Regions from separate parts of the Neobacillus sp. K501 genome, predicted to be linked through region 3. Evidence: riboswitches for the same ligand, from Rfam matches in the RefSeq annotation. Region 3 holds a riboswitch; each other region holds the start of a gene.

Region 1 (10,589 bases), on a different contig from region 3:
TCCTTCAACCATTAAAGAACAGGAAAATCCAGTTGAATTAAAGCAATTTGCAGATTCCATAATTTTTAATAATGTGTCATTTTCTTATGATGGTAAAGAAAATATAATCCGAAACCTTGATTTTTTGATAGAAAGAGGAAAATCGTATGCTTTTGTGGGTGAGAGCGGGGGCGGTAAGAGCACCATCCTTCAGTTATTGCTGAGAATGTATGATGTCACAAATGGTGAAGTTTTAATAGATGGAGTCAATATCAAAGATTACTCAATTGCTAGTCTTAGAGAACATATGGGAATCGTCACACAAGATAACTTTTTGTATAGCACGTCGATAAAAGACAATATCCAAATGGCAAAGCTAGATGCGACGGATGAAGAAATCATTGCTGCTGCGCAGAAGGCTTTTGCTCATAATTTTATAACAGCATTACCCAAGGGCTACGATACAGAAATTGGAGAAAGAGGAATCAAGCTCTCGGGAGGTCAAAAACAAAGGATCGCACTTGCTCGGGTATTTCTGAAAAATCCATCTTTAATTATTTTAGATGAAGCGACCAGTGCCCTCGACAATGAAAGTGAAAAACTCGTTCAGGGTTCGATTAATCAATTTGATAGTGATAAGACTATTATTATGATTGCCCACAGACTTTCAACGATTGTAAATGTCGATACAATATTTGTAGTGAAAAGTGGGAAAATCATCGAAAGTGGCAGTCACCAAACCCTGCTCTCTCGAAATGGTTACTACAGAGAGCTGTATATGAAGCAAAATATTTCTAACGAGGAACTGAAATTAGCGATAGGACAATAAAAAAGGATACCGTTAATTAACGGTATCCTTTTTGTTAGATTCTCTCATAATTTCCACATAAAACTTAATGGCGTTTAGGTAATTTTCAATACTAACATGTTCGTTTGTGCCGTGCATTCGATTGAGATCCTCAGAGCTGATTTGGACAGGGAGGAAACGATAGGTACTTTTTGATATCTGATCATAATGCTTAGCATCAGAGCCGGCAAACATTAAGTATGGCGCGATAACGGCCTCATCATAAGCATTTCTGGCGGCTTGCTGAATCGCTTGGAATTGCCAGCCGTCAATGGATGATACCTTTGAAGCCTCGGTGCCTGTCACCGTCACTTTGATTTTCTCATCATCAATCGTTTTTTCGATAAAGTTTTTCACGTCTTCTAGGGAATCCCCAGGCATTAAGCGTAAGTTAATGATCGCAGAGGCTTTTTCCGGCAGGGCATTGTATTGTTCCCCCGCTTGAAAAATCGTTGGTGCAATCGTGGTACGGATTAAGGCGGCAGAGGCCGGTTGCTGCAGTAATATTTTTTCAATAATCGGCTCGAATATCCACTTGTTAGCAAATACGTACTTCATCGCAAAGCTCATTTCAGGTGCTACAAAGTCAAATAAATCTTCTCCTGGTCCTTTAAGGTCTGCGTTAAACTGGGTATCTTCTAATTTCGCAATCGCGCTGGCGATTCTGCCGATATTCGTGTGGTCCTTTGGCTGGGAGGAGTGGCCACCGCTGCCTTCAATCGAAAGTTCGGCTGTTGCTGAACCTTTTTCAGAGATACCAACCACACCGACAGGTTGATTCACACCAGGGACCATTTTTTCAACAATCGCTCCACCTTCATCTAAAACAAAATCAAAAGTGATACCTCGATCTTCGAGGATCTTTACAATTGCATTCGCTCCTTCGTCGCCGCCAATTTCCTCATCAAAGCCAAACATGAAATACATGTCACGGTTTGGTTTGAAATCTTCATTCAGTAAATATTCAACCGCTTGAAGGATGCCAATGACTCCAATTTTGTCATCTAATGTTCCACGCCCCCATATCTTTCCATCTGCAACTGCACCGCTGAAAGGATCCTGTTCCCAATTGGCTTCTGTTCCTTCTAACACAGGGACCACATCATAATGGCTTGTTAGACCAATAGGGTTTTTCTGAGGATCCGTTCCCTTCCATTTATAAACGAGAGCATAATGATTTACCTTTTCTAATTCAAGCTGGTCATGAACGGCAGGATAGGTTTCCTCCAAAAATGCAATAAATTGATCGAATTCCTTCAAGTCAAACTTACTGCGATCCTGGTAGGAAACGGTTTTGAAAGTGATTGCCTTTGATAGGTTGGCAACGGCAGCCTCTTGGTTGATCGTAATCTTGGCGGGTTTTGCCGCGGGCTGTTTGGATTTAATTGTAACCGTTCTGAATGCGGTTACAATTAGAAAAACAAGAATAAAACTACCTATGATCATGAAAGCCAGTTTTCGTTTTTTCATATAATTCCCCCAAAATCTTAATAGTTTAATATTACAATATTCTGTAATTTATTAGTGGAATTATTTTAAAAAAATTCAGAATAATTTTTTCGTAGAATTTCATTATTCTTTTTTCGTAAAGCAGAGGGTATTAAATTATTGAAAAATCTTTATAACGCTAGAAGTATCATGGGATTAACGATGTAAGCGCTATTATAATTATTGCATTTATCTAAATTTAATAAATATTGAAATAATATAGTAGACGAACATTGAAAATTGTTTTACAATACTATTTATTCATTTAATATTAGAATATTCAAAAAGGGGATCATCACATGAAAAAGAAGGTAGCAAAGGTGTTTATGGCTTCTACATTATTTGCTGGGATTCTAGCAGGCTGTTCAGGAGCGAAAGAAAGTTCCGGAGGCAGCAGTTCGGATAGTATTAAAGTCGGCGTAAACTTAGAGCTATCTGGTAATGTAGCTTCATATGGAGAATCATTGGAGAAAGGGATCGATTTAGCAGTTGAAGAAATCAACAAAGATGGCGGTGTAGAAGGTAAAAAACTAGAAATCATTAAAGTGGATAATAAGTCTGAAGCAGCAGAAGCAACGAACGGCGCAATTAAGTTAACCAGCCAAGACAAGGTAACAGCAATCATCGGTGCTGCTACAAGTGGAAATACTGTGGCACAGGCACAAATGGCCAATGATACGAAAACCGTTTTAATCACACCATCTGGAACTTCACCAAATGTAACAGTGAATGAAGATGGTGATGTAAACGAGTACGTTTTCCGTACATCATTTATTGATCCTTTCCAAGGTACGGTTGCTGCCAATTTTGCAGCGAAAGATTTAAAGGTAAAAAATGCAGCGATTTTTGCTGATAGTGCCAGCGATTATTCAAAAGGGTTAGCTGAATCCTTTAAGGAAACCTTTAAAGATGCCGGAGGAAAGATTGTAGCGGAGGAAGCTTATGTAGGGAAAGATACGGACTTCCGTGCTACTCTCACTCGAATCAAGGCAAAAAATCCTGAGTTCATTTTTATTCCTGGTTACTATGAAGAAGTAGGCTTAATCGTAAAACAAGCTCGTGAATTGGGTATAACAGTTCCATTAATGGGAGCAGATGGCTGGGATTCACCGAAGTTAATTGAACTAGCTGGAGCAGAAGCGTTAAATAACACATTTATCACAAACCACTATTCTGCAGAAGATGAAGATGAAAATATGCAAGCATTCTTAACGGCATTTAAAGATCAGAATGATGGTGAAGCACCAAACGCATTCAATGCACTTGGCTATGACACTGTTTATTTATTGGCAGACGCGATTAAGCGTGCAGGCAGCTCAGATTCTAGCAAAATTAAAGATGAACTAGCGAAAACAAAAGATCTTTCACTTGTGACGGGGATTTACTCAGTTGATAAAAATCACCATCCAATTAAATCAGCTACTGTCTTAGAATACAAAGATGGAAAGCAAGTGTTCAACACAAAAGTTAATCCATAAGAAGCTGGGTAAGTAGAATGGAAGGTGATCCTTTCATTCTATTTTTTTGGCTAAAAGCGCATTAGGGAAGCTATCCTCTTTCTTCGCCTAACAGCACGCTAGTCGGCGAGTTTTCTTCAAAAAATAATCAGAATATTTATATATCTAACTTTACCAGCCACAAGGTACTTGTTAAAGTTGAGTAGAGGGTTATTAAATCTAATTTTATATCTACAAGGGGTGGAACTGATTGAATATTTATCTTATCCGTCATGGGGAAGCAGAGCATAATGTCGATCGAACCGTGATGGCACATACCCATGATTCACAACATAGTTTGACAGAGTTAGGTCATAGACAAGCAAGAAATACCGCAGAATTTCTTCAGACGATTATCAATGGGAAGACGGTTGTATATAGTTCGCCTTATTTGCGGACAATGCAAACAGCGCAGGCGATTCATTCCTTACTTCCGGAGCAGGTGCCTTTTTACGAGAATCCGCTTTTGAGAGAATGGGAGCTTGGGAACCTTTATGATTTTACCAATCGCACACCAGAGGCAAAAAAGGAGTTTAAAGCGGCGGGGCTCTTTTATTTTCGCCATCCTAATGGTGAATCCTTAGCAGATGTGTATTTACGGGCAACGATGTTCATGAATACCGTCATCGAACGTGTGAAACAGCAAGGTCGCTACGAAAACATCGTCATCGTCACCCATGCCGCCTTCATGCACATGCTCCTGACCCACCTAATGAACTGGCCGACCGAAACACTAAACAACTTCAAACCCGTCGAAAATGCATCCGTCATTACCATTAACGAAGTGGATGGGGACTACCAATACGAAAAAATCTATGTACCAAACGTAAATTAGATTAGTAGTTGGTACTAATCGAGGTGCCTGTCACCGCTCGTGGACAGTGTACACCTCAGGCGGACACGAGTGAAAAAATAGGCGGCCACCCTCCTTAGTATACGGGAGGGTGGCCGCCTGTTTTATGGGTTTATACGAATGTTTTGATTTTGCTAGATGGTAGAACGCTTTGCAAGGCTTGTTGTTCTTGTTCGTTTAGTGGAACTAATGGTAAGCGGAGGCTGCCAACGTTGATTCCATTCCAATTTAATGCTGCTTTGACCGGTGCTGGGCTTGGGGCAGCAAATAGTGCTTTCATGATTGGGAGAAGGCTGCGATGGGCTGCTGCAGCTTCCTGGACACGGCCATTTTTAAAATTCGTGATCATTTCTTGCATTTCATTCCCAATGATATGAGATGCAACGGAAACCACTCCCACTCCGCCAATCGCTAAAACAGGTACCGTTAAACCATCATCACCACTGTACAACGAAAAATCACTTGGCGTCTGACTAATAATTTCAGCCATCGCATCTAAGTTACCTGAAGCCTCTTTAATGCAGACGATATTGTCAATCTGCGAAAGACGGACAATTGTCTCTATCGACATATTCACGACACTACGTCCAGGAATGTTATAGAGCATTACCGGAAGGGAAGTGGAAGTGGCAATCGCTTGAAAGTGTTGAAACAATCCTTCTTGGGATGGCTTGTTATAGTAAGGAGTAACGAGCATGATCCCATCAACACCGACCTCAGCCGCCTGCTCCGTTAAACTAATCGATGCCCTCGTGTTATTTGAGCCAGTTCCAGCAATAACGGGTACTCTCCCATCAACGACTTCGACGACAAATTTAAACAATGCCACCTTTTCTTCTGTTGTTAAGGTAGGCGATTCTCCGGTTGTCCCGGCAACGACTAAACCATCTGTTCCATTAGCAAGTAAGTAATTAACTAAATTTCTTACCTCGTTAAAGTCAATATCACCATTCACATCAAATGGCGTCACCATAGCGGTTAATACTTGGCCAAAATTCATCATTCTCACCCTTTACAATTATTATTTTGAAAAATAAGAGGGGGAGGCCATGCGAAAATCAACGCAAAAAAGCAGCAACGAGGGTTCGCTGCTGCCTTAGAAACATAATAAAAACCCGTTCCTATGCGTGAGATAGCCCTCCATATAGTTTCCTATATGACAGTTCTGTATTTATTCAATAGCAGAACCAGCTTCAAGATCAATGAGAGTCTATCTGCTTCGGCAAATTCCCCTTTCCACAATGGTCAATGGACCTCATTATCCTCGCGTTGTGTACTAATGGTCTTTGCGCCTCTATCCTCACTTCAAAAGGTATTGAAGTAAGAGACATATTAAATTGACTGTAAATATAACAGAAAAATCCGAAAAACTCAAGAGAAATCAGTTTCAAAGTTCTCTTTTTTATGCCTTAGAAAACTACGGAAGTGTCAATAAGAATATCTTATTGACTTTTATAATTATTATTAAATTTATTTATCGTTTAGCGAATCATATACTTTTAGTAGATATCAAGGAGGTGAAGGATATGGAGTATGCATTGATGTTTATTGTTGGGATTTGTGCAACCACACTGGGAACACTGGCGGGCGGCGGGGGATTGATCAGCCTGCCAATGATGCTGATGATGGGGATGCCGGTGCATTCAGCCATTGGGGCTAATAAAGTTTCGAATACGGTTAGCTCGTTCTCGAGTTTTTATATTCTTTATAAGAGAAAGGAAATCTCGCTAAAAGAATCATTCTGGATTGTCCCGGTCAGTGTTGGTGGCGGGATCAGCGGCGGTTTCATTGCTTCGGGGATTTCGGGTGACAATATGTATATGATTGCGATAGTTCTGTTAATGTTTGCCTTCCTTACTTCGTTTGTCGGAAAAGGAAATTTCACGGGAGAACAACCGTTAAAAATGAACAAAGTCAGTGTGCCTGGTCTTTATGGGATTGGCATTTATGATGGTCTCTTTGGGCCTGGGCAAGGAACGTTAATGCTCTATTTGTTCGGCTATTTGAATATCGCTTATATTCGTGCAGTAGGCTTAGTGCGCCTGGCGACGTTCTCAAGCTGTTTCGGTGCTGCCATTACTTATATCGCAACGGGAAAAATTATCTGGCCGCTTACCATTGCCCTTCTCCTCGGATCGACAACTGGTGCGCAAATCGGAGTACGGATTGCTCAAAGGTTAAAACCGCAATACATCAAACCGATTCTCCGGATCGTCACAGCCGCCCTAATCGTTCAAATCTTTGTGGAAAATATTTTCTGAAAAAACTACAAGTATAAAATTTCTAGTAAAACTAAAACACTGTTAATATAAAAGAAACTACCTCAGAAAGGAGCCGGGCATTTGAATATAGAGTTACATCCCAAGAAAATTAAAGAAATGTGCGGAACAGTCTCCTTTAAACGAGGGGATTCTTTTTATCGAGCAGGTAAAGTGAAATTTGATGTTTATCGACCTAATTATTGTGAGGCCACTGTGGAAGCAATGGAGGATTTTTATGTCACGATCGAGAGGGATGATAGTGGCGAAATCCATACTTCTTGCAGTTGTCCGACACTATCCTCGGTTAAAACCGATTGTCAACATATCGCTGCCGTATTGCTGGCGATATATGACCACCAGCAACACGGAACAAAACCAGTAATCGTGCGGGAACAGCAGTCTGAATCCAGTCAAGCACTAACAGAAGGGCTTTTAACTCTTTTCGGTGATCAGCAGAAACGGAAAAGCGGTCATCAACTTCATTTTGAAAATAGGCAAGTCCTTGATGCGGAGTTTACGTGCAAACCGGTGACCGTTGCAACTGGACAGCACTTATTTGCGATAGAGATGAAAATCGGGCCGACTCCATTGGAGCAGATTCGACCCTTTCTTGAGCAAGTGAAGGAAGGGAAGCCGAGCGTGCTTTCCGACATCTTTACCTACAACCCGAGTCAACACTGCTTTCAAAAAGAAACAGATGCCGTTATTCAGCAATTAATTCAAGTCCTTTATGATGAAAAAGTTTCGGATGAAATAGACCATTCCCTTACCAGCAATCTGCTGTTAATCCCGCCATCGTCCTGGGCGCAGCTTCTTCCATTACTTCGGAAAGCCCCTCTGGTTGGGTTGGAGATGGATGGAACAAGGTATGGCGCATTCCACATTTCTGAAGAACTCCTGCCATTGCAGTTTATTCTGACTGGATCGGAAGGAACAGGCTTTCATCTGAAAATAAATGGGTTAAACCGCGTGGTTGTGATGGATTCGTATCACACTGTGCTAGCTGGTGGGAAAGTGGTTATCCTCAATGAGGAGGACTGCCACCGTTTAGCGGATCTTAAACAGATGCTTGGCACCTCAGGCACAAAGCAAATTTCAATTCCGACGGAGCAAATCGAGTTCTTTTTAGAAAAAGTAGCCCCGGGCTTGAAAAGACTTGGTGAGGTTCAACTGCCACCAAGGATGAAGCAACAATTAATGAAGACACCGCTGAAGGCCAAACTCTATCTGGATCGGTTGAAAAATCGCCTGCTGGCGAGTTTGGAGTTTCATTATGAAAATATCGTGATCAATCCATTGGAAGGCCCAGAACCACTGACAGGTCCCCTGTTAATAAGGGATTTGGAGCGTGAGCAGGAAATTCTCCAACTGATGGAGGGAAGTTCGTTTGCGACGACAGACAGTGGTTACTATTTGCATAATGAAGAGCTTGAATATGAGTTTTTGTATCATGTATTGCCTAAGCTGCAAAAACTAACGCAAATTTATGCAACAACTGCAGTGAGAAACAGGATTTTTCGAGAGAATGTGATTCCGAAAATTCGAATCAAGGTGAAGAAAGAACGAACCAACTGGCTCGAATTCAAATTTGAAATGGATGGGATTGGGGACAAACAAATCCGTGATATCCTTGCGGCTCTTGAGGAAAAACGAAAGTACTATCGGATGCCGAATGGAGCTTTGCTCTCGCTAGAGACAAGAGAAATTCAAGAAATCAATCGTTTTCTGCTAGCAGCACATGCAGAGGCTGAGGAATTAGAAAAAGGTTTGAATTTCACAATCGTACAAGGGATGAGGCTGCTGGATTCGGTGGAGGACAGCCAAAACTTTATGGTGGAGGAATCTTTCCGTCAATTTTTAGAAACCATCCGAGATCCAGGCAAGATGGAGTTTGAGGTTCCGATGAGTGTGAAGCGGATTTTAAGAGATTATCAAGTTCAGGGGTTCAAATGGATGAAAACATTGGCTAGCTATGGATTCGGAGGAATTCTTGCGGATGATATGGGACTTGGGAAAACCCTGCAGAGTATCACATATATTCTATCCGAACTTCAAGAAGTGCGAAAAAGTAAGCAGCCAATTCTTGTTGCCTGTCCATCCTCGCTTACCTATAACTGGTTGAGTGAACTCAGGAAATTTGCCCCGGAAGTAAAAGCGAAGGTGGTCGATGGCGATAAAACCGAGCGAGCAGCGATACTGAAAGATGCAGCGGAGGAGGACGTTGTCATTACCTCCTATCCACTTTTACGAAGAGATATCAAATGGTACGAAAAACAATCTTTTCACACTGTGTTTTTTGACGAAGCGCAGGCATTTAAAAACCCTTTGACCCAAACGGCAAGGGCGGTAAAAAGAGTTAACGCGAACCACAAATTCGCGCTTACGGGAACACCTGTGGAGAATTCCTTGGAGGAGCTATGGTCCCTTTTTCATGTCGTATTTCCAGAACTATTTATGGGGTTGAAGGAATACAGTCAGCTGACTAAAAAAACCATCGCTAGAAGGATTCGTCCATTTTTATTGCGGCGGTTGAAGGAAAATGTGTTAGGGGAGCTTCCGGAAAAAATCGAGTCCATCGATTCCGCGGAACTACTGCCCGAGCAAAAGAAATTGTATGCAGCCTATTTAGCAAAGCTTCGCCATGACACGTTGAAGCATTTGGACAAGGATACGATTAGAAAAAATCGAATTAAAATTCTTGCTGGTTTGACAAGGCTCAGGCAAATTTGCTGTCACCCTGCATTGTTTGTAGATGGATATAAAGGGAGTTCAGCAAAATTTGAACAACTGCTGCAAATCATAGAGGAAGCCAGACTTGCTGGAAGACGAGTGTTAATTTTCTCGCAGTTTACAAAGATGCTCCAGCTAATCGGAAGGGAATTGTTTTTACAAGGACTTCCTTACTTCTATTTAGATGGTCAAACTCCGTCGGAAGAACGGTTAAATTTGACGAATCAATTTAATGAAGGAGAGCGGGATTTCTTCTTGATCTCCTTAAAGGCAGGAGGTACGGGACTGAATCTAACTGGTGCCGATACGGTAATTCTGTATGACCTTTGGTGGAATCCTGCCGTGGAGGAGCAGGCTGCAGACCGAGCCCATCGGATCGGACAAACCAGCATGGTCCAAGTCATCAAACTTATCGCCCGAGGGACGATTGAAGAAAAAATCAATGAGCTTCAAGATAAAAAAAGAAATCTAATTGGGGAAATTTTTGATTCAAAGGAAAATGGTGTCTCAACACTGACAGAAGAGGATATTCGGGAGATATTGATGATCTGAAAAATAAAAAGACTGACTCAAAGTTTGAGTCAGTCTTCATTGTTTGCCACCCCTTGCCGTAACGCTCAGTTCCCTGATTACGCCGACACGCGTTGACATGAATTGCAGTTTCAGTATATTTTATGAAACACGTTTCAGGTCAAGGGATTTTCAAGAAAACATAATAAATGGTTAGAAAGGAGGACCAGGTATGCCTGTTATTGAATATCGCTTAGTTATAAAGGCGCCCATTGATGTATGTTTTGATCTGGCAAGGAATGTTAATCTAATCACTGCAGGTAGTGATAGAAATGAAAAACTATTAGAGGAAGGGAATACCGTTACAAGGATAACGGTAACTAAACAAAGACTTATAACCAAAGTGATATTTATGGAAAGACCGT
Region 2 (10,589 bases), on a different contig from region 3:
AAAAAGTTGAAATTTCTTGATATGCTGGGTGTCTATCGGCAGTTATTTGAACAGGGAACCAATTATAGGGAAATTCATCTCGACGGTTGGGCAGAAATTTGTTCGTTGACAATCGAATCGTTGTTAAAGGAGGAAATTTCGTACGAGGATGCTACTCCTTATGTTTACTTACAGGACTTAATTGAAGGTCGTAAATCTAGTACGGGGATCCGTCATATTTTTATTGATGAAGCACAGGATTATTCACCATTTCAGTTTGCCTTAATTGAAAGGCTATTCCCTTATAGTAAAATGACACTGCTCGGTGACTTTAATCAAGCGATTTTTTCGGGTGCTACTGGTTCGGCCACTGTTCTTTCCGACGTTTCGCTTGCTTCTGATGAGGCGGAAATCATTGTTTTGAGAAAAACGTATCGGTCTACCCGCGAAATTGTGCAATTTACAAGCAGTTTAATCGATGGTGGGGAAAAGATTGAACCATTTAATCGCGGAGGCGAAAAACCGTCGTTGAAACAAACTTCTCTATCTTCCTTACATGAATTGATTAAAGAAAGAATCAATAATTTTCAAAACAAAGGCTATAAAACGATTGCTGTTATCTGTAGGACGGAAGCGGAAAGTATCGGCGTTTTTAACGAACTGAAAAATAATTTCTCTATTCATCTAATTGAAAAGGGAACGATTTCCTATGAGCAAGGGATCCTAGTTATCCCATCCTATTTGGCAAAAGGAATCGAATTTGATGCGGTAATTGTCTATGATAGTTCACAATATAAGACAGAAAGTGAACGAAAATTATTTTATACGGTCTGCACAAGAGCTATGCATGAGCTTTGTTTGTTTGCGGTAGATGGGATAAGCCCGTTAATGAAGGGTGTACCAGCTGAATTATTTCATATTCAATCGTGATGGAAGAAAACAGCGGCCGATGGAATCTCGACCGCTGCTTCTCTTTTATTTTTGATTCCATTGTTTTTCGACCTGTTCAAAGGCAAGGCGGTAAATTTCTTCCTCAGGTGTGTTCGGATGGGTTAGAACATTGGTTAAATAGTTCTTTCCTGCATAATTTACTTTTACATTAACTTGGACCATTGTGCATCACCTTTCTATTAATAAAATTTCAAAAAAACATTCCTGTAAAAAGGATTGTTGTTTATGTCATGTAATTGTATTGTTATGATTGAGTTAGTTTTTAAAAAATCGGAGGGTAAAACTGCTGATGTATTTTGAAGAAATCACAAAAGAAACGCTCTATATTGCACTTGAGATTATCCATTCGAATCCAGAATTTAATATGCTGGAAAATGGGAGTGAAAGTAGAAATCTTTCAGATATGGAAGAAGAGTTTATGAAGCCAGATTCAATTAGTGTGTTTGTTAAGCTTGATGATACCTATATTGGGGTTTTAGATTATCTAATGGAAAATCCAAAGGATCAGTACCCATGGCTGGGTCTGTTAATGATACATGGTGATTACCAAGGTTATGGTTTCGGGTCACAGGCATATGCTCTTTATGAAAATGAAATGCGTAATCGAGGCGTAAAGCACGTTCGTATTGGTGTCTTAAAAGATAATGAAAAAGCGATAAGCTTTTGGGAAGCATTAGGGTTTCTTTATATTAAAACAGCTTTGTGGAAATTTGGCAAGGAAATTTTTATTTTCGAGAAGGAGATAGATTAAAGAATTGTGAAGCGCTAGGGCCATGGAGCTGGACATAAAAAAACTTCCCGAGGGAAGCTTACACTTCAATTAATAAAAATTCTTCAGCAAATTTCTGAACCTGGTTTTTGTCAATCTTATTTTTTCTTAGAGCTGATTCAGCTAACACCAAATGTGCTTGGAAATGAACATTTCTTTTTAAATCACGAATCGACACATCGCCATTCAACAATTGAATGGCTTTTTCTTGGATGTCTTGACTCTTTGATGACTGGTACAGGAGAAAAGCGATACAAGTAACTTTATCCATGAATAGCACTCCTCATCTATCAAGAATCGAACATATGATAGTAATTCGACTTTATTTAAATTTTTTCCTGCTAATTTTCAGAAAAGCATAAAAATTTAATGATGCGATAAACACCAATTTGTTGAATATTGCTTATTTGGAGGGATATTTGTATAATATTGAAGGGATAGAAGAAAGAAAGTCGTAATGATAAAAAATAACCTTTGTCCCTAAGGGATAGAGGGTTTTTTATTTATACATAGGAGGTTTTTGGTAATGAAGCAAGCCTTAATAAAGGATTTGTACAGAAATACGGAAAGTTACATAGAAGCAAAGGTACAATTGTCTGGTTGGATTCGCACCATTCGCGATTCGAAAACATTTGGTTTTATTGAATTAAATGACGGTAGCTTTTTCAAAGGTGTTCAGATTGTGTTTGACGAACATTTGGAAAATTTCAAAGAAATTGCGAAGCTACCGATAAGTTCAACCGTTAAAGTAGTAGGAGATTTCATTCACACTCCGCAAGCAAAACAGCCTTTTGAAATTAAGGCGACAGAAATTGCGATCGAAGGCGTATCAAACGTTGACTATCCATTACAAAAGAAAAAGCATTCCTTTGAATATTTAAGAACGATTTCGCATTTACGCCCAAGAACAAATACGTTCTCAGCGGTATTCCGAATTCGTTCATTAGCTTCTTATGCGATTCATAAGTTTTTCCAAGAAAAAGGATTTGTCTATGTCCACTCACCAATCATTACCGGAAGTGATACAGAGGGTGCAGGTGAAATGTTCAGAGTCACGACCCTTGATATGGACAACCTTCCAAAAAATGAAGAAGGTAAAGTGGATTTAACAAAGGATTTCTTTAACAAAGAAACCAACTTAACAGTAAGCGGACAATTATCAGCTGAAGCCTTTGCATTAGCCTTCCGCAACGTCTACACTTTCGGCCCAACGTTTAGAGCGGAAAACTCTAACACAGCTAGACATGCAGCAGAATTCTGGATGATTGAACCTGAATTAGCCTTTGCTGAGCTTCCAGATATCATGGATCTTGCCGAAGACATGGTTAAATATGTGATTGGTTATGTGCTCGAAGAAGCTCCAGAAGAAATGAACTTCTTCAATAGCTTTATTGAAAAAGGTTTATTAGACCGTCTGCAAAATGCTCACAAAGCGGAATTCGGCCGTGTAACCTATTCGGAAGCCATTGAATTATTAAAAGAGTCAGGAGAGAACTTTGCTTATCCTGTTGAATGGGGACTCGATCTGCAAACGGAGCATGAACGCTTCCTTTGTGAAAAAGTATTTAAAAAGCCAGTATTTGTGACCGATTATCCAAAAGAAATCAAAGCTTTCTATATGAGATTGAATGAGGATAACAAAACTGTTGCTGCGACAGATTTACTTGTACCTGGAATTGGTGAATTAATTGGCGGAAGTCAGCGTGAAGAACGTGAAGAGATTCTTGCTGGTAAAATTAATGAGCTTGGTATGAATGAGGAAGATTACTGGTGGTATCTTGAACTAAGAAAATACGGTGGGACAAAACACTCAGGTTATGGACTGGGCTTCGAACGTCTAATCATGTACTTAACAGGGATGTCCAATATCCGAGATGTGATTCCATTCCCAAGAACGACGGGTAATGCAGAATTTTAAGTTGAATAAGAAAAGAAGACCAAACAATCGTGTTTGGTCTTCTTTTGCTTCATTTCATTGACTTTGTAATTCTTCTTCAAAATAGAATGTACCGGGACGTTCCTTAACGGTATATGAATATCTTTTCATATTTTTTACATATTGCCATTTTAGGATGGTTACTTCTTCGCCTGTTTCTTTAATATTTACAGTTTGACCGTTACTGAATCGGTTCGTTGAGTTTCTCATTGTAAACACTCCTTTATCACTGCAATTTAAGTATACCACATATATAATCCTAGTCTTTCCTATCAATAAATTATTTAATGTGTTATGCTAATGAAAAAAGTGAGGTGTCATTTTGACCAATTATAAAGCAAAAAAGAGTAACCTCAAAGAATTGCTTTCCAAAAACAGCATGAATTTGGAGCGATTAGAAGAAAATACCAGCATTCCGATGAGCCAGCTAAATGATTACATGACAAAGAAAGTTATGAATTTAAGTACAGCCATGACCATTTCAAAAGAGTTAAATTGTCAGATTGAGGATTTATACGTTTGGGTACCGGAAGAATAAATGAATTTACACAAAGCTTAAAAGAGCGTTAAAACATTTATAGCAGATCCGAACATTATGGGGTCTGCTTTTTGTTATTTGATGGGTGGCGTGGATGTGGTAGTTGTCACGAAATGTTCACTATTTTGGTCATAAATAACGGAAAGTCGGTCATATTTTTAAAAAATTCGAGCATAATTCCTCATTTCACGGTCATACCAGCCAAGTATCCGGTCATAACCAAATCCACATACAAAAAAACACGCGACCAATTCGCGTGTTTTTAACCTTTATACCTCTAAATCTACTTTCTCTAATGGAATGACTTTGGTTTTTTTCGTGAATTTATAGCCGAGCCATAAGATCAAAAATAAGGGTAGTCCAATATATGATACCAAAACACCTTTCCAATCAATCTGATCACCCATAAAGGCGGAGTAATTTTGCCCGAGAACAACAATTCCACAAAGAACAAATGCGAAAATCGGTCCAAATGGGAAAAATTTCGATTGATAAGGCAGAACGCTTAAATCTTTTCCTTGAGCATGAAATGCTTTTCTGAAACGGTAGTGACAGATGGCGATCCCGAGCCATGCGATAAAACCGGACATACCTGAAGCATTTAATAACCATACATAAACGGTTCCGTCGCCAAAGAAGGAGGCAAGAAACGCAAGACACCCAACTAATGCAGTTGCAATGAGTGCATTTGCAGGAACGCCGTGTTTGTTCAGTTTACCAAGGAATTTTGGTGCTTTGCCTTGACGAGCTAGATCCCAAAGCATACGAGCAGAGGCATACATACCTGAATTTCCTGCTGATAATAAAGCTGTTAAAATGATCGCATTCATGACGGAGGCAGCAAATGCAATCCCGGCATTTTCGAATACGAGTGTGAAGGGGCTAACGGTAACATCACTGTTTGCTAAATTACTATCTGTATATGGGATCAGCAATCCGATAACAAGAATCGCTAACACATAAAATAAGAGAATTCGCCAAAACACCGTTTTTACCGCTTTAGGAATCGATTTTCCTGGATCTTCGGTTTCGCCAGCAGCGACACCAAGTAATTCTGTTCCTTGGAAGGAGAAACCTGCTGCCATAAAAATCCCGAGCAATGCCATAAATCCGCCATTGAATGGGGCATCACCAATCGTAAAGTTTTCAAAACCAACTGCGTGATCACCCATAATACCGAAGATCATTAATGTGCCAGTAATAATGAAAATAATGACCGTTACAACTTTTATTAAAGAGAACCAATACTCAGTTTCTCCAAAGCCTTTTACAGAAAGATAATTGATCAGAAAAATAATAACTAAAAATAAACTGCTCCATAATAAGGATGGGCTGTCTGGAAACCAAAACTTCATGACCATGGTTACGGCAGCTAATTCTGCGGCAATCGTAATTGCCCAGTTGTACCAGTAGTTCCAACCAAGGGCAAAACCTAGGGAAGGATCAACGAACTTTGTTGCGTACGTACTAAAGCTTCCAGCAACTGGCATGTACGCTCCCATCTCCGCAAGACTTGTCATCAAAAAGTAAACCATTACACCAATAATGAGATAGGCTAGAAGGGCTCCACCTGGACCTGCAGAATGAATGGCACCGCCAGTGGCGAGGAATAAACCAGTTCCAATTGTTCCGCCTAATGAAATCATTGTTAAGTGGCGGGATTTTAATCCGCGTCTTAGTTCGGTTGTTGGCTGTTCAATTGTTTGGGTTTGAACAGACTCTTTTCTTACCTGTGCTGTTTGCATGAAAATAACTCCTTTTTCTTGTTTTTCTTTTTCGAGAAGGAGTTTGGAATACAAAAAATGCCACCGATAAGATTCGATGGCATTCCTAATACCCCGCATCATACCTTCCGAAAGATAGCTCAACACAATTGACTGGTAGGGACAATTGTGACAGTTCTGTTCCTATTTGGAGACAGCCCCAGCCTGCTTTTCCAGAGAAGAAAGCAAACTTCGGCGATTTTTCCTTTTAAACGGAGTCATGGATGTCTCAGCATCTCGTCCGCTTTACTTATAAAAACCGCGACCTCTACCTCATCGGTTTGATGAGGATTTATCATATTCAATTAATCTAATAATAAATTTTAATGGATTTTTCTATTAAGTCAACCAATAATGAAATATGCAGAATAATAAATCTATTACTTTTGGATAATTTTACTGATTATTAATTATTATTATAAAAAACTATTATATTTACATGGATTGATTGAATAGGGTATTATTTTTTATTAAGTATGCGTTTGCTTTAGGAGGATAAAATCATGCAGTTTCTTGGATTGATTGTTGGTTCTTTCATAATTGTTTCAGCGTTTAACCTATTCTTAATCCCCCATGAAATATTAAGCAGTGGGATGAGCGGCCTTTCCATGATAATAGGAATGATTACTCCTCTCGATACAGGGTTGGCCAACTTTCTATTAAACCTTCCTTTACTCATTATTGGTTATAAAATGCTCGGTAGAAAATTTATTATGAATACGATATTTTCTGTTGTCATAATATCAATAGGACTTTATCTTGTTCCGGTACATATCGTCGCGGATGACAAGATTCTTTCATCTATTTTCGGGGGTGCTTTAACGGGTCTTGGTGTCGGACTTGTGTTTCGGTGCTCTGGATCAACTGGTGGCTTTGATATTATTGGAATGATTGTTTCGAGAAAGAGAGATTTTCCAATAGGAATCTTACTATCAGGAATGAACGCCATTGTGATTGTCATAAGTGGATTTTTATTTGATTGGGATTCTGCCCTATATACACTTGTTTCTATCTTTGTCACTGGGAAAGTAGTGGATGCGATTTATACGGATCATGTTAAATTAACGGTCATGATCATTACCGAAAAAGGGGAGGAAATGCGCCAGCACTTATTGACGAATTTATATCGCGGATTAACGATTATGAATGGTGTTGGAGGCTATTCAAATGATAGCCGGCAGGTTCTAATTTCCGTCATTTCACGTTACGAATTAAATGATGTAAAGACTCTTATTACAGAAGTGGATCCGCAAGCATTTGTGAATATAACCGAAACAATAGAAGTGATGGGGCTATTTCACCGTCCTAGCACAACGTAAGAAATACCTCTAGTGAACTAGAGGTATTTCTTTATGCTTAATTATTAATATATTTTTCAAAAACAAAGCCAAAGTCTTTCACACAGTATTGCTTTTTCGTATTTTCTAACCATTCAAATGCTGCTTGGTTTAACATTTTAAATTGCACCACCAAATTACTGTCGGGACTTGTCACACGGCCTAATGTCGTGGAAGCAACATCAAGACTTTGTTTTGCAAATTGAAGCGAAATATCGTTTTCGTGCGTAATTTCTGAAATTTTGATAAGGGCTTTGTACAAATCCTTTACTTCTTCAATATGTTTTTTATGAACATCGATGGAAAATGGCTGTGAGCCGATTTTAAATTTGACTTCAACGTCAAGGTCGACAGTTCCGGCTGTTTCAAGCTTTACATCAGAAATTTTGTTTTTCACATAACTATAGCGGTGGAGCATCCTTTTTTTACTCGCGGCACTCGTACCATCTAAATGAATTAGCGCATTATTGGTAAAGCAATATTCATCTGATTTGGATTTTATTAAAAAATAGATCTTTTCATTATCCTCATGCATAACATAATCATCAGCATCAACCTTGTCATAATTTTCTGGTCTAATGACCGAACCTACATCACTTAAACCTAAAATATCAGAAGCCACTTTTCCAAACATGTTATCTACCTCGCTTTTTAAAAATAAATTCCATTCAAATGTACGAGTGAATCGTAAGAAAGTTTCAAACTTTTTTGAATGACAGAATAATTTATGCACGATTAAACGGAACTATTCTTTGATAGTTATTAACAAAGAATTCAGAAATCTGTTATAATGTAAAAATGAATTTGATGTAAGAGGAGAAATTATACATGCGTCCAATCATCTTAGGCGTTTTTGCCGCATTCTTTTTTGCCTTTACGTTTATTTTAAATAGATCCATGGAATTAGAAGGTGGAAGCTGGATTTGGAGTGCTTCCCTGAGATATTTCTTCATGATTCCTTTTCTTTTAATCATTGTTTTGGGAAGAAAGAATCTGAAGCCGTTGATTTTGGAAATGAAAAAGAATCCTCGCGAGTGGGTTTTGTGGAGTATAGTGGGATTTGGTTTGTTTTACGGACCGATATGTTTTTCAGCAGCCTATGCACCTGGGTGGCTAATTGCTTCCACCTGGCAAATTACGATAATCTCGGGATCATTACTGGCACCATTGTTCATGGAGACGATTATGACGGAAAAAGGTCCTGTACAGGTGAAAGGGAAAATCCCTTTTAAAGGGTTATCGATGTCGCTAATCATTTTGCTAGGGATTATATTGATGCAGCTTGACCAAGCCAGTCAGCTATCTGCTGCGGAATTATTCTTAGGGGTAGTGCCAATCTTGATTGCCTCATTTGCTTATCCTTTAGGAAATCGAAAGATGATGGATCTTTGCGGAGGACGGCTGGATGTTTACCAACGAGTTCTAGGAATGACGATTGCCAGTTTACCACTTTGGTTAGCTTTAGCTGTATATGGATTGCTTACGGCAGGACCACCAACATTCGGGCAATCAGTACAATCAGGCCTTGTTGCGATCACCTCAGGGGTAATTGCGACCGTTTTATTTTTTCAAGCGACTGATCTTGTCAGAGGAAACATGCAAAAGCTTGGAGCTGTTGAGGCAACACAATCAATGGAGGTATTATTTGCGTTAGTTGGGGAACTGCTGCTTTTGAAAACCGCCTTCCCATCCGCAATTTCATGGAGCGGAATGGTTCTAGTTATGAGCGGAATGATCCTACATAGCTATGTTTCACACAAGTCCGTTCTTCCGAAAAGCAAAAAAGTAAGTGCCTAAAAGAAGGACCCTAATCCAATGATGATAGGGTCCTCTTTTTAACCATGAAGGTACGGTGATAGTGTATCAATGGATTCTTGAACCAAAGCCGCGTTCTTCCTATACATCGATTTTGCTTTTTCGTCTTCAGTCCCTAATGAAAAAATTTCTAAATCAGCTTGTGTTTTTTTCAATGTGGCCAATAATAAGGGGCGGCCCATAGGTAAAGGGACTTGTAGCTTATCATCATAAAGATCAATCGTTAATTCCCCATATGAATTTACTTGTCCTAAGAATACATTATCAAGGGTAACGTCTAGTTTTGCTAATTCGGCGTCCAACCAACCTCTGCTTTTACCTGCTGATCTTAGGGCTTCATCTAAAATGCTTCCATCCATAATTACCGTTTGCGGCTCTTTCTCATTTGGCATTGTTAAATGAACATCCTTAGGTGTCAATGTGCGATATTCTCTTTTTAATAAAGTGCTTAAATTTCCTCTAGGCTCGAGTACCGCAAATTCCACGTCAGCAACACGAAAGATATCTTTCTGACGGAGTAGTGCATTTAATTCATCAATGGTATATTTTTCTTTCTTTAAATTCTCTTCTAATATCTTCCCATCCTTAATAAAAACCGTTCCTCTACCATCAATAAAGTCACGTATGGTTTTGCTTTTTAGCGCTAAGTAGTCGGATAACAGGGTGATTAATCCAAAGATGAGGATCGCTAAAATTCCATGGTATATATTCTTTTCCAGACCTGTTATCGCTTCACCAGCAATACTGCCAATCGTTATACCAGAAACATATTCGAAAAATGAAAGTTCAGAAATTTGCTTTTTCCCCAAAATTTTTGTAATGAAAAACAAAAGTGTTAAGAAGACGAAAGAACGAATAAAAATGTCAATCCAACCTGGCATATGTTTTCACCTCAATGATCAATTGCCTCTGTATTGCGGTTCCAGTCGTTCGAGTTCCAAAACCCGAGCTTGTAAGTCCTTTTTTACGCTGGTCATGGTTAACATCGTATTATGGAATACTTCCTTTGCACCTTCATCAAGAGAATTTAAGGCGAGTGATGTTAACTGCGCTTCAATTGATTTGATATTACTAAGGCATTGCTTAACCTCAGAACCAACGGTCACGGGAATAACTCCTTTCTGCTAGGGAATAGAAAATGGGTTGGCTAAAAGCCAACCTGTTTAAGAATTATTGATTGTATTGCGGTTCTTCACTGATTATTTCTTGTAATCGTGGTTCGAGACTATCCAGAACGGATTGGGTCTGTTGTGCAGCTTGTTGATATAGTTTTTTTGCATTTTGATTATCTGTTGCCAATGCAAACGTCTCAAAACTAGCTTGAGCACTTTTTAAACTAGCCATTGCTTGTTTTACCTGTGTTCCTACAGTCATGTTTATCCTTCTTTCTTAGTAAAATAAATTTCCATGATATAGTTTGACGAGAAAATGCTTCTTATATGTAAAAAAAGTATTGGAAAATTATAGTATAAGTGTAAGAAATAATGTAAATTTACTGTAA
Region 3 (10,589 bases):
TATTTGTGGGCGAGCGGTGAACAACCGCTCGCTCGTTTTTTAGCAAATCGGGAAGAATACGAATTTTTATTTAGGGAAAATTAGATGCGAAACAGATTATTAGCATGATTACTTAAACGATGTTATACTTTCGGTAGTATTTAAGTTATTCATTAGGAGGCTAAACAAAATGGCTATTTCAAACGTTACTGATCAAAATTTCTCTGCTGAAACAGGCTCTGGTCTTGTACTTGCAGATTTCTGGGCTCCATGGTGCGGTCCTTGTAAAATGATTGCTCCTGTTCTTGAAGAATTAGATTCCGAAATGAGCGATAAAGTAAAAATCGTTAAATTAGATGTAGACGAAAACCAAGAAACAGCTGCTAAATACGGCGTTATGAGTATTCCTACATTACTTGTTTTCAAAAATGGCGAAGTGGTTGACAAAGTAGTCGGCTTCCAACCAAAAGATGCTTTAGCAAGCGTACTTGAAAAACACGTTTAAGCCTTGAAGGTAAACCTTAGCTCACAGCAGCTAAGGTTTTTTAATTTCTGGTAATGGTAACAAAGTACTGCTTTTCTTTACAGGACATTTGTTTTAAAATTTTAAGATAGTAATAAAAACTAGACGGAGAGAGGAGCAGTCGGAATGAACGAAAACATTAAACAGAAACTGACTTTGCTGCCTGATCAGCCTGGCTGCTACTTAATGAAAGACCGTCAGGGAACGATCATTTATGTAGGTAAAGCAAAAATCTTAAAAAATCGGGTTCGCTCTTATTTTAACGGGTCACATGACGGAAAAACGTTGAGGCTGGTTCAAGAGATCGAGGACTTTGAATATATCGTTACATCGTCGAATATTGAGGCCCTGCTATTGGAGCTTAATTTAATCAAGAAGTATGATCCTAAATACAATATTATGTTAAAGGATGATAAAACCTATCCGTTTATCAAACTGACAGCGGAAAGGCATCCAAAACTGATCATAACGAGGAAAGTAAAAAAAGATAAAGGAAAATATTTTGGTCCTTATCCCAACGTCATGGCAGCCAATGAAACGAAAAAGCTGCTGGATCGAATCTACCCGTTACGAAAATGCTCGACCCTTCCGGATCGGGTCTGTCTGTATTACCATTTGGGGCAGTGCCTGGCACCATGTGTCAACGAGGTTGAGGAAGCACAATACAAGGAAATGACCGATGAAATTACCCGCTTTTTAAATGGTGGTTTTAAGGATATTAAAAAAGACCTAACTGAAAAAATGACCGCTGCTTCTGAGGAACTAGATTTTGAGCGGGCAAAGGAATTTCGCGATAAAATCATTCATATTGAAACCATTATGGAAAAGCAGAAAATCACGATGACCGATTTTACGGACCGTGATGTCTTTGGCTATTCGGTTGATAAAGGCTGGATGTGTGTTCAAGTATTTTTTGTAAGGCAAGGTAAATTAATCGAGCGGGATGTTTCGATGTTTCCGATTTACAATGAGTCAGAAGAGGAAATTCTTACATTTCTTGGTCAATTTTATGAAAAAGCCAATCATATAAAACCAAAAGAAATTTTAATCCAGGACGAAATTGATTTAAGTTTGGCTGAACAACTTCTTCAAGTAAAAGTGTTAAAGCCACAGCGAGGCCCGAAAAAGGATTTAGTTAAGATGGCGATAAAGAATGCAGGCATCGCCTTAAATGAGAAGTTTTCTTTGATAGAAAAGGATGAGGATCGAACCATTAAAGCGGTTGAAAATTTAGGAGAAATGATGGGGATCTATACGCCGCATCGAATTGAGGCATTCGATAACTCAAATATCCAAGGGACAGATCCGGTCTCAGCTTTGGTTGTTTTTATTGATGGGAAGCCGAATAAACGGGAATACCGTAAATATAAGATTAAAACCGTTAAGGGACCTGACGACTATGAATCCATGCGTGAGGTAACGCGTAGACGATATTCCAGGGTACTAAAGGAAGGACTGCCGTTGCCGGATTTAATTATCATCGATGGCGGCAAAGGTCATATTGAAGCGGTAAGGGATGTTCTTGAAAATGAACTTGGTTTAGATATTCCGCTTTCGGGCTTAGCCAAGGATGAACGGCATCGAACCTCACAGCTTTTATACGGAAACCCGCTTGAAATCGTTCCGCTGGCAAGAAATAGCCAGGAGTTTTATTTATTACAGAGAATCCAGGATGAGGTCCACCGGTTTGCGATTACCTTCCATCGCCAAACCCGAGGAAAAAGTGCCTTTCAGTCCTTGCTGGATGATATTCCTGGAATCGGCGAGAAACGGAAAAAGCAATTGTTAAAGCAATTTGGCTCTGTTAAGAAAATGAAGGAAGCCACGATCGAGGATTTTAGAGAAATAGGAATTCCGCTTAATGTGGCAGAAGAACTGATCAAAAAACTTCAGTCCTAGTTATTGTCGGAAAAATGGGACTATGCTATAATGAGTGAAAATTATATTACTATCACTTTAATATACTAAAGTGAAGGTAGAGGTGCGAGCTTCAAGAGTAATGATTCGGAGAAGGATGAGCTTCTGTGAAGAATCATGAAAGGGGATGTTCGCCGAAGTGGAGAGAGTCTCATTTCTTTCTTTGCTGGTCCAGTGTTGAATAAATACTGGATTGTCAAGACATTGTCTTGGAGAGCTATCTTACATTGTCCTGCGCAAAAGATTTTTTCTTTGTGTATTTTTAAAGCAATGAGATACCCTTCTCATTGCTTTTTATTTTTTGTGGCAAAATAATGATAGCGAACAAATAACTGAAAGCAGGGGAAATGATGGGTTTAATTGTTCAAAAATTTGGAGGAACCTCCGTCGGTAGCGTCGAAAGAATTATAAATGTAGTAGAACGAGTTAAAGCAGAAACCGAGCAGGGGAACCAGGTGGTTGTTGTCGTTTCAGCGATGGGGAAATCAACGGATCAGTTAGTAAGTTTAGCGAGAGAAATTTCTAATCAGCCCAATAAGAGGGAAATGGATATGCTTTTATCAACAGGCGAGCAGGTTACAATCGCCTTACTGTCAATGGCATTAAATGAGCAGGGACTGCCGGCTGTTTCCTTTACTGGCTGGCAAGCGGGAATCTCAACAGAGTCTGTCCACGGAAATGCCAGGATAACAAACATCAATACCGAGGCAATAAAGGGGGAGCTCTCTGAGGGAAAAGTAGTGATTGTGGCAGGATTCCAGGGTTTGACTGATACTGGCGAGATTACAACACTTGGCCGCGGTGGATCTGATACAACTGCGGTTGCATTAGCAGCTGCTCTGGGCGCAGATAAGTGCGATATCTATACAGATGTTACTGGGGTGTTCACAACTGACCCAAGATATGTGAAAAGTGCACGTAAACTTTTATCCGTCTCCTATGATGAAATGCTTGAGCTCGCTAATTTGGGTGCTGGTGTCCTTCACCCTAGAGCAGTTGAGTTTGCGAAAAATTACCAAGTTCGGCTTGAGGTTCGCTCAAGCATGGAAAATATAGAAGGAACAGTGATTGAGGAGGAAGCATCAATGGAACAAAATTTAGTTGTCCGTGGGGTTGCATTTGAAGATGAAATTACGAAGGTCAGTGTATTGGGGTTGAAAAACTCATTAACGAGCTTATCGACGATTTTTACGACACTTGCAGAAAATCATTTAAACGTAGACATTATTGTTCAAAGTACAACGGAAGCAGAAACAGCTAATTTGGCTTTTTCGATTAAAACGGAAGATTTAATGGATACATTAAGAGTTCTTGAAGACAATAAAGATTCGCTAAATTATGAACAACTGGATGCAGAGAATAAATTAGCGAAGGTCTCCATCGTCGGATCAGGAATGGTATCCAATCCAGGTGTAGCTGCAAAAATGTTTGAAGTTCTTGCAGTAAGCGGAATTCAAGTGAAAATGGTCAGCACGTCTGAAATCAAAGTATCGGCCGTTGTCGAAGAACAACATATGCTAAAAGCCGTCGAAACACTCCACCAAGCATTCGGACTCGCTGAGGAAAGGTAGAACGGTAGAAACTAAAACAACACAATCACGCAAATAAAATAAACGTAAGCAACCCAAAAAGCTCTCATTGAGATCATTCTCCAATGAAAGCTTTTTTGAGTTGAGGTTTGTTAGTGTACGCCTGAGGTGGACAGTGTCCACGAGCGGTGACAGGCACCACATTAAAGAGAGTCTTTTCGGTCCCATTTAACGGTGAATTGGACTTTGTTTGCTTTTTTTGCTGGGTGTTCGAAGGTTTCTGCTGTGACTTGTTTTTGGGTTTCGATTTGTTGGGCAAGGAAACCGGCTTCGATTTGGAAGTAGTGTTCGGCTTTTGATTTGACACGGGAGACGATGAGCGGGCTGAAGAGCTCGAATTCGATTTCATCTTTCCGTTCATTTTTGATTTCTAGCTGGCCCCATGAAGCTTTTGAGAAGAAATCAATAATTTCCTCCATTGTATTTAATGGATACTTACGTGCCAATCTTTTTCCGGCCCAATAAAGGATTTCAGGTGCATCTTTGCCTAAAATTTCAGGCAGGATGTTTTCCCTAATTAATTCATAGCCAAAAATGGAAACACTTCTTGGTTCCTCAGTTTGTAACTTTAATTCGACTGCAGTACTTTCATTCATTGTATTCCCCTCTTTCTACCATTCTATTATATACAATTCCTGTCTTGTTTCATTACTGAGTTTCAAATGGGAAATATTAGTGTGTATCCCAGAGGAGTATTGTTATTTCAACATACCAACCTAAATGTTCTATCATAACTATCATGTCCTAAACATTTTCCTCTCTTACCGATATCGATAAGGAATTAATTGTATTTCTATTGGGTTTATTAGTAAAAAATACCATATAAAATGTAAGCGATTTCATAACTATTATAATATCAATATATTTTAAAAATTTTATTTTTATAAGTGTTTTTGTGTATCCGTTTTCTTGACGCTCTATGATGATGGGAGTAAAATGGACATGTCACATAATTGTCACAGTGGTGCTAAGTTAATGATTTTTTCCGGGTGAGAACAATAGGGGAACAGGCTTAACATCATTTGAAAAATTCAAGGGGGGTAAATTATGGCGGGGAATCGAGAGTTTGCGTATCGGAGATTGCATTCATTGCTGGGAGTAATTCCAATCGGAATCTTTCTCATGCAGCATCTAGTAGTCAACCATTTTGCTACAGGAGGACCTGAGTCCTTTAACAGGGCATCAGATTTCATGGGAAGTCTTCCATTTAAAATTGTCCTAGAAACTGTAATTATTTATTTACCAATTTTATTTCATGCAATCTATGGGCTTTATATCGCCTTCACTGCGAAAAACAACACAAGTAAATTTGGGTTTTTTAGAAACTGGATGTTCATGCTCCAACGTATTTCAGGGGTAATCACATTGATTTTTATTACATGGCACGTTTGGCAAACACGTGTAGCAGCTGCTTTCGGCGCACATGTTAACTTTGACATGATGAATGAAATCTTATCATCACCATTTATGTTCGGATTCTATCTTATTGGTGTAATTTCAACTATTTTCCACTTTGCAAATGGTTTGTGGTCATTCTTGGTAAGCTGGGGGATTACGGTATCACCTCGTTCACAAGTAATTTCTACATACTTTACGATTGGTGTTTTCGTTGTTCTTTCTATTATTGGAGTTAGAACATTACTAGCTTTTGTTTAATATGTCGATAAAATATTGGATTTTGGATTAAAGGGAGTGAGTCACGATGAGTAAAGGTAAGGTGATCATAGTCGGCGGCGGTTTAGCTGGCTTGATGGCAACGATTAAGGTTGCAGAAGAAGGAACTCCAGTAGATTTATTTTCTCTTGTTCCTGTAAAACGTTCTCACTCTGTTTGTGCCCAAGGCGGTATGAACGGAGCTGTAAATACAAAAGGTGAAGGGGATTCTCCGTGGATTCACTTTGACGATACTGTTTATGGCGGAGACTTCCTAGCTAACCAGCCGCCGGTTAAGGCGATGTGTGAAGCAGCGCCAGGAATCATTCATTTAATGGACCGTATGGGTGTTATGTTTAACCGTACTCCTGAAGGACTATTGGACTTCCGCCGCTTCGGTGGTACACAGCATTCACGTACAGCCTTCGCTGGAGCCACTACTGGTCAACAGCTGCTTTATGCATTAGATGAGCAGGTTCGCCGTCACGAAGTTGCTGGTTTGGTTACAAAATATGAGGGCTGGGAGTTCTTAGGATCAGTCGTTGATGATGACGGTATATGCCGTGGAATAGTAGCACAAAATTTAACTTCTATGGAAATCAAGTCATTTGCTGCAGATGCAGTTATTATGGCTACTGGTGGTCCTGGAATTATTTTTGGAAAGACAACAAACTCTGTTATTAATACTGGATCTGCTGCATCGATCGTTTATCAGCAAGGTGCTTATTACTCAAATGGAGAAATGATTCAAATTCATCCAACTGCCATTCCTGGAGACGATAAGCTTCGTCTAATGAGTGAATCAGCACGCGGTGAGGGCGGACGTGTATGGACGTATAAAGATGGTAAGCCTTGGTACTTCCTAGAGGAAAAATATCCTGCCTATGGAAACCTGGTACCACGTGACATTGCAACACGTGAGATTTTCGATGTTTGTGTGAATCAAAAGCTTGGTATCAACGGTGAAAACATGGTATTCCTTGATCTTTCTCATAAGGATCCAAAGGAATTGGATATTAAACTTGGTGGAATTATTGAAATCTATGAAAAATTCATGGGTGATGATCCTCGTAAAGTTCCGATGAAAATCTTCCCTGCGGTTCACTATTCAATGGGCGGACTTTGGGTTGATTATGATCAAATGACGAATATTCCTGGTCTATTCGCTGCTGGTGAATGTGATTATTCACAGCATGGTGCGAACCGTCTTGGTGCAAACTCTTTACTTTCAGCAATATTTGGCGGAATGGTAGCTGGACCAAATGCAGTTAAATACATCAAGGGTCTCGAAAAGAGCTCCGATGCTGTTTCATCTTCTGTTTTTGATCGTCATGTTAAAGAACAGGAATCGAAGTGGAATGACATCATGTCTTTAAATGGAACTGAAAATGCATACGTTCTTCATAAAGAGCTTGGGGAATGGATGACTGACAATGTAACGGTTGTTCGTCACAATGACAGATTATTGAAGACGGATGCAAAGATTCAAGAATTAATGGAACGTTATAAAAAAATTAATATTAATGATACATCTAAATGGAGCAACCAGGGGGCCGCATTCACTCGTCAATTACAGAACATGCTTCAATTGGCTCGTGTAATTACGATTGGCGCTTACAACCGTAATGAAAGCCGTGGGGCTCACTACAAACCTGAGTTCCCGAACCGTGATGATGAAAACTTCTTAAAAACAACAATGGCAAAATTTGTTGATAGTTCATCTGCACCAGCTTTCCATTATGAAGAAGTGGATGTTTCATTAATCAAGCCGCGTGAACGGAACTATGCGAAAAACAAAGGGGAGTAGAAGAAATGTCTGAAAATAAAACGGTAAAATTTATTATTACACGTCAAGATGCGCAAGATTCTACTCCTTACGAAGAGGAGTTCGAACTTCCATATCGCCCAAATATGAATGTTATTTCAGCGTTAATGGAAATTCGTAAAAATCCAGTTAATACAAAAGGACAAGCTACTACCCCGATTGCCTGGGATATGAACTGTCTTGAAGAAGTTTGTGGTGCTTGTTCAATGGTGATTAACGGAAAACCACGTCAATCCTGCTCGGCGCTTGTTGATCAGCTGGAACAGCCAATTCGCTTGGCTCCGATGGCAACATTCCCAATTATCCGTGATCTTCAAGTAGACCGCAGCAGAATGTTTGATGCCTTAAAGAAAGTAAAAGCGTGGATTCCAATCGATGGAACCTATGACTTAGGACCTGGACCTCGTATGCCAGAGAAAAAACGCCAGTGGGCTTACGAGCTTTCCAAGTGTATGACTTGTGGTGTCTGTTTAGAAGCATGTCCAAATGTTAACAGCAAATCAAGTTTTATTGGCCCGCAGCCGCTTTCGCAAGTTCGTCTTTTCAATGCTCATCCAACAGGTGAGATGAACAGAGCAGAACGTTTAGAAGCGATTATGGGTGATGGTGGACTCGCAAACTGCGGTAACTCACAAAACTGTGTGCAATCATGTCCAAAAGGTATTCCATTGACAACATCGATTGCGGCATTAAACCGTGATACAACAATCCAAGCATTTAGAAACTTCTTTGGAAGTGACCAAGTTTAATAGAAAAGCGCTTTTTTAAGGAGCAAACGACTTCTAGCCAGCTTGAACAAGATAGCTAACTGCAAAAACCTTCTTTCTACCAAAGAAAGAAGGTTTTTCTTTTCGCTTGGCTAAATATTTATAATAGGTCTTTATACAATATTTTGCTATACTAGTACTAATTAGTATTCAAAGGATGGTACATATCGGTGAAAAAACTTCCATTGCTATTCATTGTGGTTGGAGTCATTATTATTGGAATTGGAATATGGCAAATCGTTGAGTCAAAGCTGCAAGCGGATGCATCGCTCAAAGAGGCAAAAGAAATTGTCGCACAGCAGCAAAAAGACTTCCTGCCGACTGCTCCAAATGGAACGGGAAACAAGGATGATGCTCCCGATTTTGGTGAGACTGTGGGAATCTTAGCAATCCCGAAAATTGAAGCAGAATTAGCTATTGTTGAAGGAACTGACGCTAATGATCTAAAAAAAGGCGTTGGCCACTATAAAGGATCTTATTTTCCAGGCGATAATGGCCAGATCGTGTTATCAGGTCATCGAGACACTGTTTTTCGCCGCTTAGGGGAGTTGGAGGTCGGTGATCATTTCGAAGTGCAGATGCCGAACGGAAACTTTCAGTATGAGTTAACCCATACAAAAATTGTCGATGCCGATGACAGAACTATCATAACCCTGCAAAATTCGAATGAGGAATTAATCGTCATTACCTGTTATCCATTTCGTTTTGTAGGAAACGCACCTCAGCGATATATTATTTATGCAAAGCCTATTTAAAGTCCTTACTTTGTAGGGCTTTTTTCATGAAAAGATAACGTATATTTTTTTCAGAAAATCATTTTCCTAAAAAGTAAATATAGTCACTACCTAAGTATCGTTCACATATGATATGGTGACTAAATATATACCCACCCGACGGTTCATAACTGGCGAAGGCAAGGAGGGTCACAATACTTGAAGGAGAATGAATATACTCACAAGCCGTTACTCACCAAACGAGAAAGAGAAGTATTCGAACTGTTAGTACAGGACAAAACCACGAAGGAAATCGCTGGTGAATTATTTATAAGCGAAAAAACGGTTCGGAATCATATTTCAAATGCCATGCAAAAGCTTGGTGTTAAGGGGCGATCACAAGCAGTTGTAGAGCTCCTTCGTATGGGAGAACTAGAGCTATAATCATGACCGGGCTCCTACTATAGGAGGCCGGTTCATGTTTTTGTCGGAAAGTTATATCTTGAAATTTTGACGAAAAAAGTAGAAAATAAGAACAAGATTTATGGGCGGACTATGTTTATTATACAATGTCGGGTGTTTTGCCTATTAGGGGTGTTGGATAGATGAAAGTGGAAGATTCACAGATCGTTATTGGTGAGACGGTTGCTAATATTGAAAAAGATTTACGTTACATATCGGGAATCATTAAGCAAAAAGGGCGAGAAATGTTAACGAACTATAAGATTACCCCGCCGCAGTTTATTGCGCTGCAATGGCTTTTTGATGAAGGCGATATGACCATTGGCGAGCTTTCGAGTAAAATGTATTTAGCCTGCAGCACCACTACTGATTTGGTGGACAGAATGGAAAAAAACAATTTGGTCATGAGGGTGAAAAAACCAAGTGATCGCCGTGTTGTTCAAATCCATCTTCTTGAAGAGGGCGAAAGAATCATTGATGAAGTCATAAAAAAACGCCAGGCTTATTTAGCAGAAGTTTTGACAAATTTCTCAGTTGAAGAAATTCAGCTTCTGCAAACCAACTTAACGAAGATGCATGAAGAAATGCGTTAATAAATGAGGCGAGAATTTTGAAACAATCAATTGGTGTTATCGATTCCGGTGTCGGTGGATTAACAGTTGCAAAGGAAATTATGAGGCAGCTGCCAAATGAAAAAATCATTTATTTGGGAGATACGGCCCGGTGCCCATATGGACCAAGACCTCCTAAAGAGGTTAAAAAATTCACGTGGGAATTAACAACCTTTTTATTAGAAAAAAATATTAAGATGCTTGTCATCGCTTGTAATACAGCGACGGCGGCGGTCCTAGATGATATTCGGGCAGAGTTGAAAATTCCTGTCCTTGGAGTCATTTATCCGGGGGCGCGTGCGGCAATTAAACGTACGAAAAACTATCGGGTAGGAATCATCGGGACAGTAGGGACTGTGAAAAGTGGTGCCTATGAAAAAGCATTAAAAGCGTTAAACAGCCGTTTGTTTGTTACAAGTCAGGCCTGTCCTAAATTTGTCCCCCTTGTAGAGAGTGGGGAGTACGACGGGGAAATCGCTGAAAGAATTGTCAATGAGGCGCTAGCACCGCTTTTGAACCAAAAATTAGATACTTTGATTTTAGGATGTAC

Evidence for each region. A riboswitch is a leader RNA that binds a small molecule or an ion and turns the genes downstream of it on or off. The one in region 3 is predicted to bind lysine.
Region 1: it holds a riboswitch for lysine, as region 3 does, so the genes downstream of both, dapA (4-hydroxy-tetrahydrodipicolinate synthase) here and ACWM35_RS07025 (aspartate kinase) in region 3, are expected to answer to the same signal.
Region 2: it holds a riboswitch for lysine, as region 3 does, so the genes downstream of both, ACWM35_RS13410 (amino acid permease) here and ACWM35_RS07025 (aspartate kinase) in region 3, are expected to answer to the same signal.

Annotation. Positions count from the first base shown of each region.
Region 1 covers NZ_JBSLYA010000006.1:635-11,223, reverse strand. Annotated here, with positions in the region: gene ACWM35_RS14485 (ABC transporter ATP-binding protein) at 1-808, shown strand, start outside; gene ACWM35_RS14480 (M20 family peptidase) at 821-2,296, opposite strand; gene ACWM35_RS14475 (ABC transporter substrate-binding protein) at 2,614-3,792, shown strand; gene ACWM35_RS14470 (histidine phosphatase family protein) at 4,022-4,645, shown strand; gene dapA (4-hydroxy-tetrahydrodipicolinate synthase) at 4,776-5,663, opposite strand; lysine riboswitch at 5,789-5,968, opposite strand; gene ACWM35_RS14460 (sulfite exporter TauE/SafE family protein) at 6,190-6,924, shown strand; gene ACWM35_RS14455 (DEAD/DEAH box helicase) at 7,006-10,206, shown strand; gene ACWM35_RS14450 (SRPBCC family protein) at 10,397-10,589, shown strand, end outside.
Region 2 covers NZ_JBSLYA010000005.1:123,799-134,387, forward strand. Annotated here, with positions in the region: gene helD (RNA polymerase recycling motor HelD) at 1-909, shown strand, start outside; gene ACWM35_RS13380 (BA3454 family stress response protein) at 955-1,092, opposite strand; gene ACWM35_RS13385 (GNAT family N-acetyltransferase) at 1,220-1,681, shown strand; gene ACWM35_RS13390 (hypothetical protein) at 1,740-1,970, opposite strand; gene asnS (asparagine--tRNA ligase) at 2,226-3,617, shown strand; gene ACWM35_RS13400 (hypothetical protein) at 3,672-3,845, opposite strand; gene ACWM35_RS13405 (helix-turn-helix domain-containing protein) at 3,958-4,173, shown strand; gene ACWM35_RS13410 (amino acid permease) at 4,443-5,918, opposite strand; lysine riboswitch at 6,026-6,215, opposite strand; gene ACWM35_RS13415 (YitT family protein) at 6,437-7,255, shown strand; gene ACWM35_RS13420 (PH domain-containing protein) at 7,293-7,907, opposite strand; gene ACWM35_RS13425 (DMT family transporter) at 8,102-9,070, shown strand; gene ACWM35_RS13430 (DUF421 domain-containing protein) at 9,109-9,969, opposite strand; gene ACWM35_RS13435 (DUF1657 domain-containing protein) at 9,988-10,194, opposite strand; gene ACWM35_RS13440 (DUF1657 domain-containing protein) at 10,259-10,462, opposite strand.
Region 3 covers NZ_JBSLYA010000002.1:490,636-501,224, reverse strand. Annotated here, with positions in the region: gene trxA (thioredoxin) at 170-484, shown strand; gene uvrC (excinuclease ABC subunit UvrC) at 629-2,401, shown strand; lysine riboswitch at 2,471-2,647, shown strand; gene ACWM35_RS07025 (aspartate kinase) at 2,770-3,990, shown strand; gene ACWM35_RS07020 (YslB family protein) at 4,152-4,604, opposite strand; gene ACWM35_RS07015 (succinate dehydrogenase cytochrome b558 subunit) at 5,056-5,664, shown strand; gene sdhA (succinate dehydrogenase flavoprotein subunit) at 5,711-7,468, shown strand; gene sdhB (succinate dehydrogenase iron-sulfur subunit) at 7,474-8,235, shown strand; gene ACWM35_RS07000 (class D sortase) at 8,424-9,008, shown strand; gene gerE (spore germination transcription factor GerE) at 9,186-9,410, shown strand; gene ACWM35_RS06990 (MarR family winged helix-turn-helix transcriptional regulator) at 9,572-10,021, shown strand; gene racE (glutamate racemase) at 10,039-10,589, shown strand, end outside.